2 regions of the Brevibacillus sp. HB1.2 genome follow, and region 1 is predicted to be linked to the other one. Evidence: predicted binding sites of a transcription regulator. Region 1 holds the regulator's gene; the other holds the start of a gene.
The links. The regulator LexA, encoded in region 1, represses DNA repair genes until DNA is damaged. The targets are predictions, from matches to a motif close to CGAACATATGTTCG.
Positions count from the first base shown of each region.

Region 1 (4,206 bases):
CCTGCTTTCAAGCAGCAGAGATTGGCTCTTTGCTCGAAGATTAATCCTTTCGCAGCAGCTGAACTCTTTGTCGTAATTCCTGGTCTGTTAACGGCTCCAATTGCAACAAAGCCTCGTATGGATCATCACCTGGGATATGAAAGTATCGAGCAAATGCAGGCTCTGTCTTGATGCCGTTTTGCTTCAGAGTCCTGATCTGTTTATACGCATCCAAGCCTCCTATGTCTAACAATCGTGCTTCGATGTCCATATGACGATAGGCGTTTTGCATTTCGACAGCTACCGGTTGAGCAAACAATTCAAACCAAAAGCCAGCTGTGAAAAACGAGATAACGCACGTGGGCGTACTATTCACATCTGAGTGTGTCACTTCAAATCCGGGCAAACAGCCAAATGCTGTACGAACAGCCTGCTCAAACTGCTCCAGATCATGACTCTCGCAAATAATATCCAGATCGCTTTGCACAACATCAATGTCCAATGGGATGGTTCCGGCAAGCACTGGATGGTAATCGGATAGTACTTCCATGATGTGCGTCTGTTGAATCGCTTCCCACGCTGCTTTTTGGCGAATCGTCCCTCTGCCCAAGTAGGAGAGATCATGCCAATTTCTCATGAGACTACCTCCATGTCTGCTTTCTTTTAAAATAGTTTAGACAAAAGTGAATATGTACGCAACGAAATCGATAATCACTCGTATACCTAAATGAAGGGAGTGTAGTAGATGGAAATATTTTTGTGGGTAGTGGTTGTGTTATTGTTCTTGCTAAGCATCGCAGGAATTTTCTTACCCGTTTTACCTGATACGATATTACTGTGGGCGGGCTTTTTGCTCTATCACTTTTTCATTGCAGATCCGGGAGCGGGATTGCCGGCATCCTTTTGGTGGGGAATGGTCGTTCTAAGCATTCTGCTTTACGGTGCTGACTTGCTGACGAATATGTACTTCGTGAAAAGGTATGGAGGGTCCAAATGGTCGTCCGTTGCTGCTGCGGTCGGTATTATCCTCGGGATTTTCGTTTTCCCACCGTTTGGTATGCTGATCTTACCGTTCGTATTCGTCGTTCTCGTAGAGTTGATGGTGCAGAAGCAGTCGATGGAGCGAGCAGTGAAAGCGGGAGTAGGCTCACTGATCGGATTTTTGGGTAGTGCAGTCGTAAAAGTCATCTTGCAAGTTACGATGATCATCTGGTTTTTTATCGCCAGATAATAGACAGAAAACAAAAAGGACAGCCTCGGCTGTCCTTTTTTACGTGGGAACTAGTGAATGAGTCGATAAACACCGATGACTTTACCGAGAATAGTGACATGCTCCAGGATGATCGGTTCCATCGTGGCATTTTCCGGTTGGAGACGGAAGTGATTCTTTTCTTTGAAAAATCTTTTAACGGTCGCTTCGTCTTCTTCTGTCATGGCTACGACGATGTCACCATTGTTGGCTACGTGCTGTTGGCGAACAATGACGTAGTCTCCGTCGAGAATTCCGGCATCAATCATACTGTTCCCGGAGACGCGCAGCATATAGACCTTGTCAGAAGTCACGATATTGTCTGGAAGCGGGAAGTACTCTTCTACATCCTCAATGGCAGTAATCGGTTGTCCAGCCGTTACTTTTCCGATTACTGGCACACGGACGACAGAGTCTTCGAAATTGTCTTGAAAACGATCTTCATCTGATAGCAATTCGATGGCACGAGGTTTGGTAGGATCTCGACGAATGAGGCCTTTTTTCTCTAAGCGTGCCAAATGCCCATGTACTGTTGAGCTGGAAGCTAGTCCAACAGCCTCCCCAATTTCACGTACAGATGGCGGATATCCTTTATCACGAACTTCCTTTCGTATGAACTCGATGATGGCTTGTTGTCTACTCGATAATTTTGACATAGAAAGACACCCCTGATTTCTCGAACATATTTTCCTATATTATACCATGGGAGCTTGCGTTCGACAAACATAAGTTCGATTATTTGTTGACATGAACATATGTTCTCATTTATTATGAGGCTACAAGTGATCAGAACGTATGTTTGTGAGGAGGCCATTATTATGAATTCATTGACAGTACGTAATCGTTTCGAGAAAAAAGAAGAACGTCGTGTTCGTTTTGGTATCACGAGAGGACAAGCTCTCTTGTTTCTTATTACATTTACTCTCTTTTTTTACCTGTTAACCGAACTAGTGTTTGCTTCTTCGCCAATGGAGGAGCCACAAGGCATAGAAGTAACCGTACAATCTGGAGATAGCCTGTGGTCGTTAGCTGTTCAATACAATACAGATCAGATGGATGTTCGGGACTATATAATAGAAATTAAGGTTGCGAACGGTTTAGAGAGCAACAGGATTTACCCAGGTCAGACTCTCATCCTTCCTGATACTCCGTAAGTGTTCGGCTGTCTTGCGGGATCATTCGAATGTGGTATAATGAAGCGGCACTACTACAGAGTGGGAGGAACCAGCAGTGGTATCTGACGCAGAAATTAAACGCATCAACGAATTGGTCAAAAAATCGCGCGAAGAAGGTTTGACCGAAGAGGAAAAGCTTGAACAAAAAGCATTGCGCCAAAAGTACATTGACGCCGTTAAGCTTTCATTGAGAGCAAATTTGGATTCCATCCGTTATGTGGAAGACCTTGAAGAAAATAAGCCAAAACAGTAAGATAACAATTACTGATACGACAGACATCCTCGCTTGACGCTAGGGTGTCTTTTTCTGTGACATACATAAGCTGTGATAGCCAGGGAGGGAAAGCGATGGCGTGGATAGCTGTGGCGGTTGGAGGAGCAGTTGGCTCTCTTTTGCGCTACCTATTGTCTTTGCTCGCGAATCAGCCGGGATGGCCGTGGGGAACCTGGATCGCCAATGTTTGTGGATCTTTGATCATCGGCATCTTGTTCGTGCTGGGGAAAGAACGTGGCTTTTTATCTCCGACACTCTACCTCTTATTTGCAACGGGGGTCATGGGAGGATTTACGACTTTCTCAAGCTTCTCCTTGGAAGTAGTCTCTTTTTGGGGAGAAGGCCACCTGTTACGTGGCACTTTGTACGCTCTGCTTAGTTTGGGAGTCGGTCTACTTTCTTGTGCGGTTGGAATATGGTTGGCCAGGCAATGGTCCTGAGTCGTTCAATGACACGATACATGTGAGGGGGAATGAATGTGAGTACACAGCATCGTGATTATGAATGGGAACAAAAAAAGCTGGATGAAACAATTTCAGCGATCGACGAAGAAATGGAGCAGCTTCGCAATGATATTCGCGAGGCAACAGATGATTATGTCAAACAGGTCGTTAACTATAAAAAGGCTAAGGAATTGAGCTACCTGGAAGATCAGGGTCGAGAGAAGCCTTATTTCGGCAGAGTGGATTTCTTGAAAGATGAAATCTACGAGCTGGATGAGGTCTACATAGGAAAACGGGGAATTGTACGCAGCGATACGTTTGATTCTGTCGTCGTGGATTGGCGCGCGCCTATCGCCAGTCTTTATTATTCCGGTGAGAGCAAAGAAGCGTTTTACCGGATGGGACGCGAGATCGTGCGTGGTGAAGTTCGACTAAAGCGTAATTTTGCGATCGAAGACGGAAAGATCGTCGGCATCTATGATGGAGCGGTAAAAGAAACGATTAACCGCGAGATGGGGCATCCCGACGAATTTTTGCAAGAGGGCTTCATTGATGAATTTTTGGCAGCCAATCTGAATCAGGCGAACGATAGTAGGCTAAAAGACATCGTCGCTACGATTCAATCCGAGCAGAATGATATTATCCGGGCGGAAAAAGAACGGCCCATTGTTGTGCAAGGAGTAGCGGGGAGCGGAAAAACAACCATTGCTCTGCACCGACTCTCCTATTTGATTTATAACTACCAGGATTCCATGATGTCCAAAAAGTTCATGGTTTTTGCACCTAACCGGATGTTTCTTACCTATATATCCGAGGTTTTGCCTGAGCTGGGAGTCGATGATGTTCAACAGTCTACCTTTGTAGATTGGGCAGCGCGTCTTGTGAAGCCTCTGCTTCCAAAAGGATGGAGAATCGTGAGTCCTGATAAGCCTCTTCAATTGTTCTTCGAAGAGGGGCAGGATGAGCGCCAGCAAGAAATGACACGAAACAGGCTTCGCTTTAAAGGATCGCTCGCTTGTCGGGAGGCGCTGGAGCAATACATTCGGTATATCGTCGAAACAAGAATTTCTTTCAAGAAGCTCAGCT
Region 1 is NZ_JABMIU010000007.1:210,215-214,420, reverse strand. Features, by position in the region: gene HPY28_RS18060 (DUF4269 domain-containing protein) at 41-616, opposite strand; gene HPY28_RS18055 (DUF456 domain-containing protein) at 725-1,210, shown strand; gene lexA (transcriptional repressor LexA) at 1,261-1,884, opposite strand; gene yneA (cell division suppressor protein YneA) at 2,047-2,382, shown strand; gene HPY28_RS18040 (DUF896 domain-containing protein) at 2,459-2,656, shown strand; gene crcB (fluoride efflux transporter CrcB) at 2,752-3,117, shown strand; gene HPY28_RS18030 (HelD family protein) at 3,156-4,206, shown strand, end outside.

Region 2 (4,206 bases), on a different contig from region 1:
ATATTACGCTTCGACAATTCGCGGCGCAGACTGTACAAATCTGCACTTATTTGGCTCATTAGTGCTCGGCCTGCTGTCAAATAAAGCTGCTTTAGAAGGTTGGAATGGTTCTCTATGTCTTCGATGCTCTTTTGCACCATGCTTAACATGTGAGGAAGCAAGATGCAGTCTCGGATCATTTTGAACTCATCTTCTGTAGGTCGTTTATGGGAGTTCTTTGCGTCGTGACGATTTTCGTATTGTTCTTGATGCTCAGTAAGCAGCATTTTGGACTTCCACCGTTCATTACCGTCCAGTTTGCTCATTTGTAATGGCCTCCAATCTGTTCTGCCCTCTCACGGGCTACTCCGGACTGTAATAATGATGATGCCCTCATAATAGCGGCGCTGCCGTATCTATCCTTAATGTCATCAGTCGCTCTCTCCAGGCTGTACGCTTTGATCCGGTCGTCGAAAAAAGTAAGCTGAATGACGTTATCGTCTGTCAACTCAGTCAATGCAACAGATAGGTGGTTAACGGGCATACCGCTCCAATGTTTATGGAAAATTTCGAGAGCTGCTGATGCGACTTCATGTGAAAGGGATGTAGAATGTGGAAGTGTTACCTGTCTATTAAACGACAATATCGAATGTTGACCATCTGTTTCTGTTGCTCCGACGGACACAACTCGCCCGATGTAACCCAGTCTCCTGCTGCGACGACAGACCTCCACCACCAATTCCAGCAGTATGACCTCGATATCTTCAATCTTCCGATAAAGGCTGCTTCTGAGCGCCTTGCCGTGACTAACCGATTTTAATTTATTACGAATACTTGCCACGACAGGGCTAGGGTCTATTCCACGTGCTGTCTGCCAATAATATTCCGCCTGTATATCACTTTGCTTGCCCATCTCTTTTCGCATACGCTTTTTAAAATCACCCAGTTCCAGACGCGCAATGTCGCCAATCGTGTAAAGACCCATACGTGTAAAATGACGAGCCATTCGAGAGGCAACCATAAACATTTGATGTACCGGTAACGGCCATAATACAGATTCTAAATTGTCGAAACCAAGTTTAAAGATACCTTCGGGCATTTTTTTAGCAAAATTATCAGTAGCCATTTTCGCCAACACTTTCGTTGGTCCAATTCCGCACCGCGTCCAAACACCTGTTGATAACAGAACGTGTGTCTGGATCTGGTGAGCAATCTCTTCCGGAGCCCCGAAATAACTGATAGAACCTGTAACATCAAGAAACTGTTCATCGATGGAATAAGGTTCGACCTGGTCCGTAAATGACTCGAAGATCTCGGTAAGAAGCAAGGATACGGTGATATATGTTTGCATTCGGGGGCGTATTACGACCAAATCGGAACATTTCGCAAGCGCCTCGCCGACTCTTTCGGCCGTTGTTACACCGCGTGATTTGGCGACGGGGCAAGCAGCCAGAATGATACCAGATCTTCTAGAGGGATCAGCTACAGCGACTGGCTTATCTTTCAAGTCTGGCCGGGCCGCTTTTTCAATCGAAGCATAGAATGATTGTCCGTCAACTAACATAATGGTTCGCTCTTGAGGCACGGCATTTCACTCCTGTAAAGTTGGTGATTCGTAGATGTACTACAAAGTCCATACACGCTATGGATGCGAACGTATATTCTTATTATATACCGAATGTATGTTCGTAATGCAATGAGAATAATTGGAATGCAAAAAATGCCCCCAGGTCATCCATATTGACCAAGTAGCGCAACGCCTCAAGCTTCGGGCAGCTCTGAGGTCCACTGGGTTCCTTTTGCCCTACTGCTGCATGTGAAGCTGGCAACGAATTTCTGAATAAAGGAAAAGTTAGGTACATGATGGGGAGGTGCACAAGAATAACACAGTAAATAGACAAAAATAGGTCTCTTTTTCAAAAGCAAGCTGCAAAAAACAGCGTGCCGCGATGAAACGGTGTGTGCGAAGAAGATGCGAGATTCCTGAAACGAAAAGCGGTCAAAAACAACCGTTTTTCGTGTTTTTTTGGCTTACACGGATTTTGCCAGAAGAGAGGTTTCCCTGTATTGTTAGATTATCTTTTGAAGCATATATTTGACGGATAGAACAAAGGAGATTTAACATGCTAGCACAAGAAATGGGTGTCATATTCACCAAGCACGCCGATCAAATTACTTCCAAACGTTGGGGAGAATTCATGCAACAATTGGAGGAAAAAGGCCTGTACGTGCTCATTGAGACAGACACGATCGGAAGAGTGATGAGTCCATTGGGCGGCTTGATGCCCATGCCGTGTAAAAGTGAGACGCTCCATATTGTGACAGCTGATGAGCTGGAGCAGCGCGGCTTGCCGCTCGGTCACCACATCGTAACGAAAGCGAAAGAAAAAGTAGTCCAACCATAATCGAAAAACCAACGCAACCTTTCCGTGGGAGCTAGCCTCCAAGTGGGAAAGGTTTTTTTGTGTAAAAAACGTCCCCTCTCATCGGGGGATCGAAACATCTCGACGTTTTTCATAAAGCTGGATGCGACCGCTTGCGGTCAAACAAAACGGTTATGACCGTTTTGTTGTTCCTAAATAAAAGAATGCTCCGGCTAGGGGTAAGATCTATCCGGCAATCGGCGGTAGAGGGCAGAAGGTCACATTATGATAAGGAATAGGACAAAAGAAGCAAGCAGGAGAGAGGAGAACAGGAATGACGACAATGGAGAGCAAAGAGGGAATGCAGCCCAAAAAAGGCGTGCGTCGCTTGCTGGAGATTGCGGATGAGAAGCGCGGCTTGCTCGTCGTCTCGGCGATATTGTCTTCCTTGAGCGCAATATGCATGCTGGTGCCTTATGCATCGGTCTACTTTATTTTACGCGAACTGTTAACGCATGCAGCGTCTCCCGCAATGGCGGACGGGGCGTACATGATTCGGTGGGGAGTTATTGCGCTTTCGGGACTCGTGGGAAGTCTGGTCATGATGTATGCAGGCGGGATGGTGTCTCATATCGCTGCGTTTCGCATTTTGTACGGAATGCGAGTCAAATTGGCTGCGCATATCGGCCGTTTGCCGCTTGGCTGGCTCAACGGGACGTCTACCGGTGCAGTCAAAAAAACATTGGAGCAAAATGTGGAAAAGGTCGAGACGTTTGTCGCGCATCAGCTTCCGGATTTGGTGCATGTAGTCGTGACAACGGTGCTCATGATTGGCGTGATGTTTTACTTGAACGTCTGGCTGGCGCTGGCCTGCGTCGTGCCGATCATACTGGGATTGATTGTGCAGATCATTACGTTTTCCGGGACGAAAACAAAAGAAAATATCAAGAGGTACTACGATTCGCTAGAACGGATGAATGGATCTGCCGTCCAGTATGTACGTGGAATGCCGGCGATCAAAGTATTCGGGCAGACGGTTCATTCCTTCCGGCGCTTTTATGCGGATATGATCACCTATCGGGACTATTGCGTCAAGCATACGGATGATTTTCAAAACGGATTTTTGGTGTTCAAGGTGATTCTGAGTTCATTTGCGGCCTTCATTCTCCCAGTAGGGGTGTTCATGCTGAGTAAAGACCCGCAAAATGTTGCGTTTGCGTCTGTTCTGCTCTTTTTCCTCGTAATGGCGCCAGGTGTATCTGCACCGATGTTTAAGCTCTTGTTTTTGACCTCTACCCTGCGTGACATTGGCGAGGGGGTGGAGCGCATGGATCGGATTTTGGCAGAGCAGCCCGTTGCCGAACCGCTTAGCTCCCAGCGTCCGCAGAGCTTTGATGTCGCATTTGAAAACGTCTCTTTTTCTTATGCAGCAGAGGGGAAAACAGGAGGAGAGGCACTTTCTCGCATCTCTTTTTTGGCGAAGCACGGGCAGGTGACAGCTCTGGTCGGACCATCTGGTGCAGGGAAATCTACGGTCGCGAATCTCATTCCGAGATTTTGGGATGTTTCGAAGGGAGCGATTCGCATTGGCCAGGTAGATGTTCGGGGACTTTCTAGTACGGATTTGATGAACACCGTAGCATTCGTCTTTCAGGATACGTTTTTGTTTTACGACACGGTTTACAACAACATTGCGATTGGATTGCCAGACGCAACGCCAGAGGCGGTCTATGCAGCGGCGAAGGCAGCCCAATGCCATGATTTTATTCAAAAGCTCCCGCAAGGCTACGACACCCTGATCGGGGAAGGGGGAGTCTACTTGTCTGGGGGAGAAGAGCAGCGTGTGGCGGTCGCACGGGCGATC
Region 2 is NZ_JABMIU010000002.1:252,609-256,814, reverse strand. Features, by position in the region: gene HPY28_RS06075 (YhjD family protein) at 1-305, opposite strand, end outside; gene HPY28_RS06070 (DNA polymerase IV) at 302-1,564, opposite strand; gene HPY28_RS06065 (hypothetical protein) at 2,103-2,384, shown strand; gene HPY28_RS06060 (ABC transporter ATP-binding protein) at 2,704-4,206, shown strand, end outside.
Region 2: a site for LexA is predicted at 1,655-1,668, ahead of HPY28_RS06070 (DNA polymerase IV). Genes of this name have one in related genera too.